2 regions of the Pseudocitrobacter sp. CD920760 genome follow, and region 2 is predicted to be linked to the other one. Evidence: predicted binding sites of a transcription regulator. Region 2 holds the regulator's gene; the other holds the start of a gene.
The links. The regulator CRP, encoded in region 2, controls carbon source genes, mostly activating them, when cyclic AMP is high. The targets are predictions, from matches to a motif close to ATGTGANNNNNNTCACAT.
Positions count from the first base shown of each region.

Region 1: a site for CRP is predicted at 2,530-2,547, ahead of ldtB (L,D-transpeptidase). Genes of this name have one in related genera too.

Region 1 is NZ_CM173490.1:1,677,622-1,681,838, reverse strand. Features, by position in the region: gene AC1MKH_RS07670 (ABC-F family ATPase) at 835-2,427, opposite strand; gene ldtB (L,D-transpeptidase) at 2,645-3,565, shown strand; gene AC1MKH_RS07660 (GntR family transcriptional regulator) at 3,627-4,217, opposite strand, start outside.
Region 2 is NZ_CM173490.1:4,766,248-4,770,464, reverse strand. Features, by position in the region: gene argD (bifunctional acetylornithine/succinyldiaminopimelate transaminase) at 1-150, shown strand, start outside; gene AC1MKH_RS22535 (YccS/YhfK family putative transporter) at 143-2,218, opposite strand; gene crp (cAMP-activated global transcriptional regulator CRP) at 2,267-2,899, opposite strand; gene AC1MKH_RS22525 (OsmC family protein) at 3,202-3,606, shown strand; gene AC1MKH_RS22520 (phosphoribulokinase) at 3,738-4,217, opposite strand, start outside.

The sequences.
Region 1 (4,217 bases), 2.2 Mb from region 2:
GTAGGAAATCGTCATTGTTGCCGGTGAAATCCGTCATACGCGTCTCCAGTGGGTAGACATCCTATGGTCGTACGAAACAAAATCTATGTGGCAGGATACGTTTCTAGCGCCACTTTCAGAGATGCCATCGATTCCATATCCAGGTGGTTGGTCGATTCATCTACCAACAACACGTCCGGTTTTTCCGTCATCCGTCTATCAAACAACGTGCGGTATTCCCAACAACCGAAAAAGTACCCTCACCGATTTCTTGATATCAAGCTGAATACAACAACATATAGTAATTATATTTATTTCCCAGGGAACCAACATAAACTGAGTCTATTGATTTTTGTCAGGACTACTAACGACCGCTTTTGCCACGTTAAAATTATGGTGATATGCTCAGCCGTGAGCGCCTCAGCGACAAACCTAATCTCAATATCTGCAAATGAGGTAACCATGTTAAATTTCATTTTAAAGTCGATAGGGCTTTATTTAGTCTTTTTTTGCATAGCCTGCCTTACTTTATTTATTGCCAGCACGTTTTTGGATATAGAAAAGATGGCATTGGTAATATACGACCATCTACATATTCATTACAACCTGTATAATAAAATTTATGATTTCAATCCTGCACTGGGCGATATTATTATCATCTGGGCAGTATTTCTGCCTTTATTTTCTTTATTGTTATATTACGCATTTGCAATATATAAAAACCGAATTAAAAAATAGATTCACACCGTAAGCCATATCGGATTGAGATACTGTAAACAATCAAACGCCTGGAAAATGATAAAAAAAGCTGGCAGGAAAATTTTCCCAGCCAGCTTCTCAAATGGTCAGAAAACCTTACTCGATACCCTTACTACGCAGGTAATCTTCGTAATTACCGGTGAAGTCAATCACGCGCTCCGGCGTAATTTCAATCACACGCGTCGCCAGCGAGCTCACAAATTCACGGTCGTGAGAAACAAAGATCAGCGTGCCCGGATACATTTCCAGCGCCATGTTCAACGATTCAATGGATTCCATATCCAGGTGGTTGGTCGGTTCATCCATGACCAGCACGTTCGGTTTTTCCATCATCAGTTTACCGAACAGCATGCGACCTTTCTCACCACCGGAAAGTACTTTTGCCGGTTTCTTGATATCGTCCTGGCTGAACAGCAGGCGACCGAGGATGCTGCGCACCGCTTGTTCGTCGTCGCCTTCCTGTTTCCACTGGCTCATCCATTCGAAGACGGTCAGGTCATTTTCAAATTCGAATTCATGATCCTGCGCGTAGTAGCCGATTTGCGCGTTTTCGGACCATTTCACCGTACCGTGATCCGGCGTTAAATCACCGACCAGGGTTTTCATCAGCGTGGATTTACCGACGCCGTTGGTCCCCAGGATCGCGAGTTTCTCGCCCACTTCCAGCAGCAGGTTAACGCCTTTAAACAGCGGGCCGTTATCAAAGCCTTTGCTGAGGGCTTCCACTTCCAGCGCGTTACGGAACAACTTCTTGTCCTGCTCAAAACGAATGAACGGGTTCTGACGGCTCGACGCTTTGACTTCGTCGAGTTTGATTTTATCAATCTGACGCGCGCGGGACGTTGCCTGGCGAGATTTAGAGGCGTTGGCGCTAAAGCGGCTAACGAAGGATTGCAGGTCAGCAATCTGCGCTTTTTTCTTGGCGTTATCGGCCAGCAGACGTTCACGTGCCTGGGTGGCAGCGGTCATGTATTCGTCGTAGTTACCGGCGTAGACGCGCAGCTCACCGTAGTCGAGATCTGCCATGTGGGTGCAGACCATGTTCAGGAAGTGACGGTCGTGCGAAATGATGATCATGGTGCTGTCGCGTTCGTTCAGCACCTGCTCCAGCCAGCGAATGGTGTCGATGTCCAGGTTGTTGGTCGGTTCATCGAGCAGCAGGATGTCCGGGTTAGAGAACAGCGCCTGCGCCAGAAGCACACGCAGTTTCCAGCCAGGTGCGACCTCGCTCATTGGGCCGTAATGCTGTTCCAGCGGAATCCCCACGCCCAGCAGCAATTCACCGGCGCGCGCTTCGGCGGAATAACCGTCCATTTCACCGTAGAGCACTTCGAGGTCGGCCACTTTATAGCCATCTTCTTCGCTCATTTCCGGCAGCGCATAGATGCGGTCGCGCTCTTGTTTAACTTCCCACAGCTCACCGTGTCCCATGATGACCGTATCCAGAACGCTGAACTCTTCGAAGGCGAACTGATCCTGACGCAGCTTACCGATGCGCTCATTCGGGTCGAGAGAGACGTTGCCCAGCGTCGGCTCAAGGTCGCCGCCGAGGATTTTCATAAAGGTGGATTTGCCGCTCCCGTTAGCGCCAATCAGGCCGTAACGGTTGCCGCCGCCAAATTTGACGGAGATGTTTTCGAACAGCGGCTTACTGCCAAACTGCATGGTAACGTTGCTGGTAACTAACACGGAAGTATCCTGAGGAATGTGACAAACCGCCTATTATGCCACAATTCCGAATTAAAATCGCCCGCCTTCGTAACGCGCTAAACTGTCACCTAAGTGAAAAAAATGTGATTTCGTACACATCTGAATTCCCTGTTGCCGGGAATGCACATATAATGCGCTTCCATCATACATCCGATTTTCCAACCACAGCCTGAGTGGCACTGATATCTCGAACAACATGAACATGAAATTAACAACACTTTTCGCTGCGGCGCTTGCAGTCGTTGGCTTCTGTAAAACCGCATCCGCAGTGACATATCCGTTACCGACGGATGGTAGTCGTGTCATTGGTCAGAATCAGGTGATCACCATCCCTGAAAACAACAAGCAGCCGCTGGAATACTTTGCGGCGCAGTATCAGATGGGTCTTTCCAACATGCTGGAAGCTAACCCGGGCGTGGATACGTATCTGCCGAAAGGCGGCACCGTGCTGACCATTCCGCAGCAGCTGATTCTGCCGGATACCGTGCATGAAGGTATCGTCATCAACAGCGCGGAAATGCGTCTGTACTACTACCCGAAAGGCACTAACACGGTCATCGTGCTGCCAATCGGTATCGGCCAGTTGGGTAAAGACACTCCGATTAACTGGACCACCAAAGTAGAACGCAAGAAAGCGGGCCCGACATGGACCCCAACGGCGAAAATGCACGCGGAATATCGCGCGGCGGGTAACCCACTGCCAGCAGTGGTTCCGGCTGGCCCGGATAACCCGATGGGTCTGTACGCGCTGTACATCGGTCGCCTGTATGCGATTCACGGCACTAACGCCAACTTTGGTATCGGCCTGCGCGTGAGCCACGGTTGTGTGCGTCTGCGTAACGAAGACATCAAGTTCCTGTTCGAAAGCGTGCCGGTCGGTACCCGCGTACAGTTTATTGATGAACCCGTGAAAGCAACCACAGAACCGGATGGCAGCCGCTTCATCGAAGTTCACAACCCGCTGTCAGTGACCGAAGCGCAGTTTGAAGGCGGTGAAACCGTTCCGGTTACGCTGAACTCTACGGTGCAGAAAGTGACTTCCCAGTCTGATGTAGACCAGGACGTGCTGAATCAGGCGATTCAGAACCGCGCCGGTGTACCGATTCGTCTGAACTGATTCGGTTCAGATACAAAAATGGCGAAGCTGATGCTTCGCCATTTTTTTTGGGGTAATCCCCTCACCCATTATTCACCATCACAAACCCGCCATGATCATAGCGATAATGGCAGTGCGCATACTCCAGCGGCGTACCGTCTTCCAGATAAATAACTTGCTCCAGCTCCAGCACCGGATCGGTCTCGTCGCAGTTGAGATACTCTTTGTCGCGAGCATCCGGCTTACAGGCGCGCACCACGCGATAAGAGCCCATCATCTTTAAGCCCAGCGTTTCGCGCACGTAGCGGAAAACCGAACTTTCCAGATGTGATTTATTGAGCCCAGGCACCAGCGCGACCGGCATTACCGTCATATCCAGCGAAATCGGTTCACCGTTCACTAAACGCAAGCGAATAAAATCATAGACTGGCGCATCGGCACTCATCAGCAGCGAGGCTTGCTCTTTTTCATTCGGGAAGCGCACCTCAAAGGCAATCACCTGGCTTGTCACCTCGCCGAGGTGCCGCCAGGTTTCCGTTGCGCCGAAATAGTCGCTGCCCGCGACATCCCACTGCGAAAGCTGGCGGAAGTTTTTTCGCACAAACGTCCCCTGCCCCTGACGCGCATAGATAATGCCTTCAACAATCAGCTGGCGCATCGCCTGCTGAATGGT
Region 2 (4,217 bases):
TTCCTTTACGCGGCCGCTGATGCCGGTGTCATGGTGCTGAACGCCGGGCCAGACGTGATGCGTTTCGCGCCATCGCTGGTGGTGGAAGAAAAAGACATCGACGACGGCATGACGCGCTTTGCACAGGCGGTGGCGAAAGTCGTCAGTTGATATGGCGGTTTAGCCAGATACCGTGCCGTGGCCGCTGACGCCATGCCACCGATGAAATGGTGTGCATGGTGTTGAGATGGCCCAGAATACGCTGGAGATGCTGTTCCATGGTGCTGAGTGGCCCGTGGGACAGCGTATCCGGCGACTCCATGATGTTCACATCCCCGCTGCTGCCCGATTCATCATACTCCAGACGTTGCTGGCAGCGTTGCAGGGCGACTTCACACGATTCCAGATAACGTTGCATCAGCTCCGGCGAGAGCGTGTCGTGCTCACGCGCCAGCGTGGTCATGGCGTTGATATGTTCGACGATGAACTGGCTGTGCGTCACCCACAGTTTCATATCTTCCAGATAGTGCGTATTAAAGCCCGGTTCCTGCATCGCCTGATTGAGCGAGTTAAACAAGGCGTTATGCGCCTGGTTGACGCGCATACGTTGATACGCCAGTTTTTCCGCGGAAGGGTCGTCACTCAAAATTAACTGGATCGCTTCCTGATCCGCTTCCAGCGCAGAGTGCGCATTTTTCCGCAGCAGGCCGCTTTGCCACTGCGGCCACAGCCACAGCATGCCGCCGAAGGCAATCAGGCAGCCAATAATGGTGTCGGCGAAACGCGCGACGATAAACTGCTCGCCGTTGAGCGTCAGCAATTGCAGGGTATATACCGCCGTAATGGTGAAACCCACCGTCGCCCAGCCGTAGCTTTTACGAATGATCAGATAGCTTATCAGGGTGATCACCAGCATCGCGGCCAGCGCAAACCCTTCCGGGAAGTGATAATGCAGTGTGGCGGCGGCAATCACCAGCCCCGCCAGGGTGCCCGCCGCACGGTGGAAGATACGCACGCGCGTCGCGCCGTAACCGTTTTGCGTCACCAACAGCACGGTCATTAAGATCCAGTAGGGTTTTGGCAGATGCAGCGCTGCGCCCATCAGGCTGGCGATGCTCAGCATCACGCTTAAACGTGCGGCATTACGCAGCGCGGGCGATTTCAGCGACAGATAGCTTTTCAGCGCCGGGAACAGCGGCAGACGGCGCTCTTTATCAGCCATCAGATTACGCGGATAAAGCGGACGCTGCGAACGCAACACTTTGGCGATGCGGCTGAAGTGCCAGGCGCAGAATTGCCCAACCGGGTTATCGGGATGCTGGCGGGCAATTTTCTCCAGCGCGCCAATTTGCTTATCCATGTTGAAGCGCGTCGGGAAGCGGTGATAGAGAATATCATCGGCCATGACCCGCAGGCGCGCGGCGACGGTTTGCGCGTTCCAGCGAATCACCGCTTCGGCGTGGCTGCGCTCGACCAGTTTTTGCACCTCTTCCGGCTGGTGCAGACTCACCGAAATGTGCTCCTGCAAATCCAGCCCCATCTGGAAGGCGCGCAGCAGGCGCTTGTAATCATTGTGCTGATTGGCCGCCAGCATGTGCATCTGCTGATAGCACTGGGAAATCAGATCGACCACTTTCTGCTGACGATTAAGCAACGGCGGCAGGGCGGTATTGGGGTCGGTATGTTGCGTCAGCAGGCTATATTTGGCTTCGCAGTACTCCGCCAGTTGGCGGTAAAGCAGGCTTAACGACTCGCGTAGCGGTTGTTCACGCCACAGCCAGAACCAAAACCAGTTGAACAACCCGTACCACAGCGTGCCGAGCGCGTAGATCAGTAACGGTTCCCAGATGGGCATATTGCCCGCCAGGCTCAGGGTAAAAATCGCGGCAATTAGCGAGGCCGGAAGCAATCGCCCGTGCAGGGCGCTGATTTCGGCGGTAACGCCCAGCACCATCGCCAGACCGGTGAGAATAAACGGCAGCGGGATATCATCGGCCAACAGCAGTTGCACAATCAGGCTGCAACCGGCGAACAGCGACCCACCGATAATCAGGCGTTTGAAGAAACGTTTATGGGGAGTATCCAGCCCGGCGATGTTGCAGCAGGCAGGCACTAAAGAGAACAGTAAGCCGTGTTGAAGCTGGCCAAGAATCAGGCCGACGGCGACCGGCAAACATAACACCAGCGTTTGCCGCAGTGCATAGTTGACTTCCGGATGGTAAATCAGCCTGCGCCACATACGAGACAAAAACGGCGTATTGCGCGAACAATACGCCGTCAGACGGGATTAACGCGTGCCGTAAACGACGATCGTTTTACCGTGTGCGGAGATCAGGTTCTGATCTTCCAGCATCTTCAGGATACGACCCACGGTTTCACGAGAGCAGCCGACGATCTGACCGATTTCCTGACGGGTGATTTTGATCTGCATACCGTCCGGGTGGGTCATAGCATCCGGCTGTTTTGCCAGATTCAGCAGCGTCTGCGCGATACGACCGGTAACGTCGAGGAACGCCAGGTTGCCCACTTTCTCAGAGGTGACCTGCAGACGGCGCGCCATCTGAGACGAGAGACGCATCAGGATATCCGGGTTAACCTGGATGAGCTGACGGAATTTCTTATAGGAGATTTCAGCCACTTCACAGGCGGTTTTCGCCCGAACCCAGGCGCTACGTTCCTGGCCTTCTTCAAACAGGCCCAGTTCACCGATGAAATCGCCCTGGTTGAGGTAGGAAAGGATCATCTCTTTGCCTTCCTCATCCTTGATGAGTACTGCCACGGAGCCTTTAACGATGTAGTACAGCGTTTCCGCTTTTTCACCCTGGTGAATCAGCGTGCTCTTCGATGGGTACTTATGAATGTGGCAATGAGACAAGAACCATTCGAGAGTCGGGTCTGTTTGCGGTTTGCCAAGCACCATGCGCGGTTATCCTCTGTTATAAGCTATCGCCAGCGGCATAAATCAGGCAGCCACTGGTTGAAATAATATCCTTCCCTCTACCTGGGAAGTTGGTCGTCAAAGATTGTCGCGACCAGTATGTGATGTCCTCTGCATACATGCAGTACGTTTATGTATCTCTGTAGCATCCCGACTGTTTTAGCATAGCTTTTGCCGTGTGTCTCCTGGTGTCTCGCTTCAGCATGACCCAGGTCTACTTCCGTTGCGAGATTTGTTATGTGCGCGTAATCTGACAATAAATTTGCAACTCTGGAGTGACAATTATGCAAGCGCGTGTGAAATGGGTTGAAGGGTTAACCTTCCTGGGTGAGTCGGCTTCCGGGCACCAGATTTTGATGGATGGCAACTCAGGTGATAAAGCGCCAAGCCCGATGGAAATCGTGCTGATGGCAGCGGGCGGCTGTAGCGCCATCGACGTGGTGTCTATTCTGCAAAAGGGCCGTTACGACGTGACCGATTGTGAAGTTAAACTGACGTCTGAACGCCGCGAAGAAGCGCCACGTCTATTCACGCACATTAATCTGCACTTCATTGTGACCGGCAAAGAGCTGAAAGATGCGGCGGTGTCCCGTGCGGTGGACTTGTCCGCTGAGAAATATTGTTCAGTGGCGCTGATGCTGGGCAAAGCGGTGAACATTACCCATTCTTATGAGGTGGTGGAGGGGTAAGTTGAGACACCCCTCACCCTAACCCTCTCCCGCAGGGAGAGGGGACTGACCGTGCGGTGTTCAGGTTCTGCGCTGATTTTCTCCCTCTCCCTGCGGGAGAGGGCCGGGGTGAGGGGCCCAGCCTGCACCCTTCACCCAATCTTCTTCCCTTCCATCAACCGCTGCACCAGCGGCGTCATGATCAATTCCATCGCCAGCCCCATCTTGCCGCCGGGCACTACCAGCGTATTCATATGCGAGATAAACGAGCCCTGCAACATCGCCAGCAGCCACGGGAAATCGATATTATCGAGATTGCGGAAGTGGATCACCACAAAGCTCTCATCCAGCGACGGAATGCCTTTGGCGGCGAAGGGATCGGAGGTATCGACCGTTGGCACACGCTGGAAGTTGAGATGCGTGCGCGAGAACTGCGGGGTGATGTAGTTGATGTAATCTTCCATCGAACGGACCACGGAATCCATCACCGCCTCGCGGGAGTGACCCCGCTCGCTGGTGTCGCGGATCATCTTCTGGATCCACTCCAGGTTTACGATTGGCACCACACCCACCAGTAAATCGACATGCTTTGCCACATCATGATGCGGCGTGACCACGCCGCCGTGCAGCCC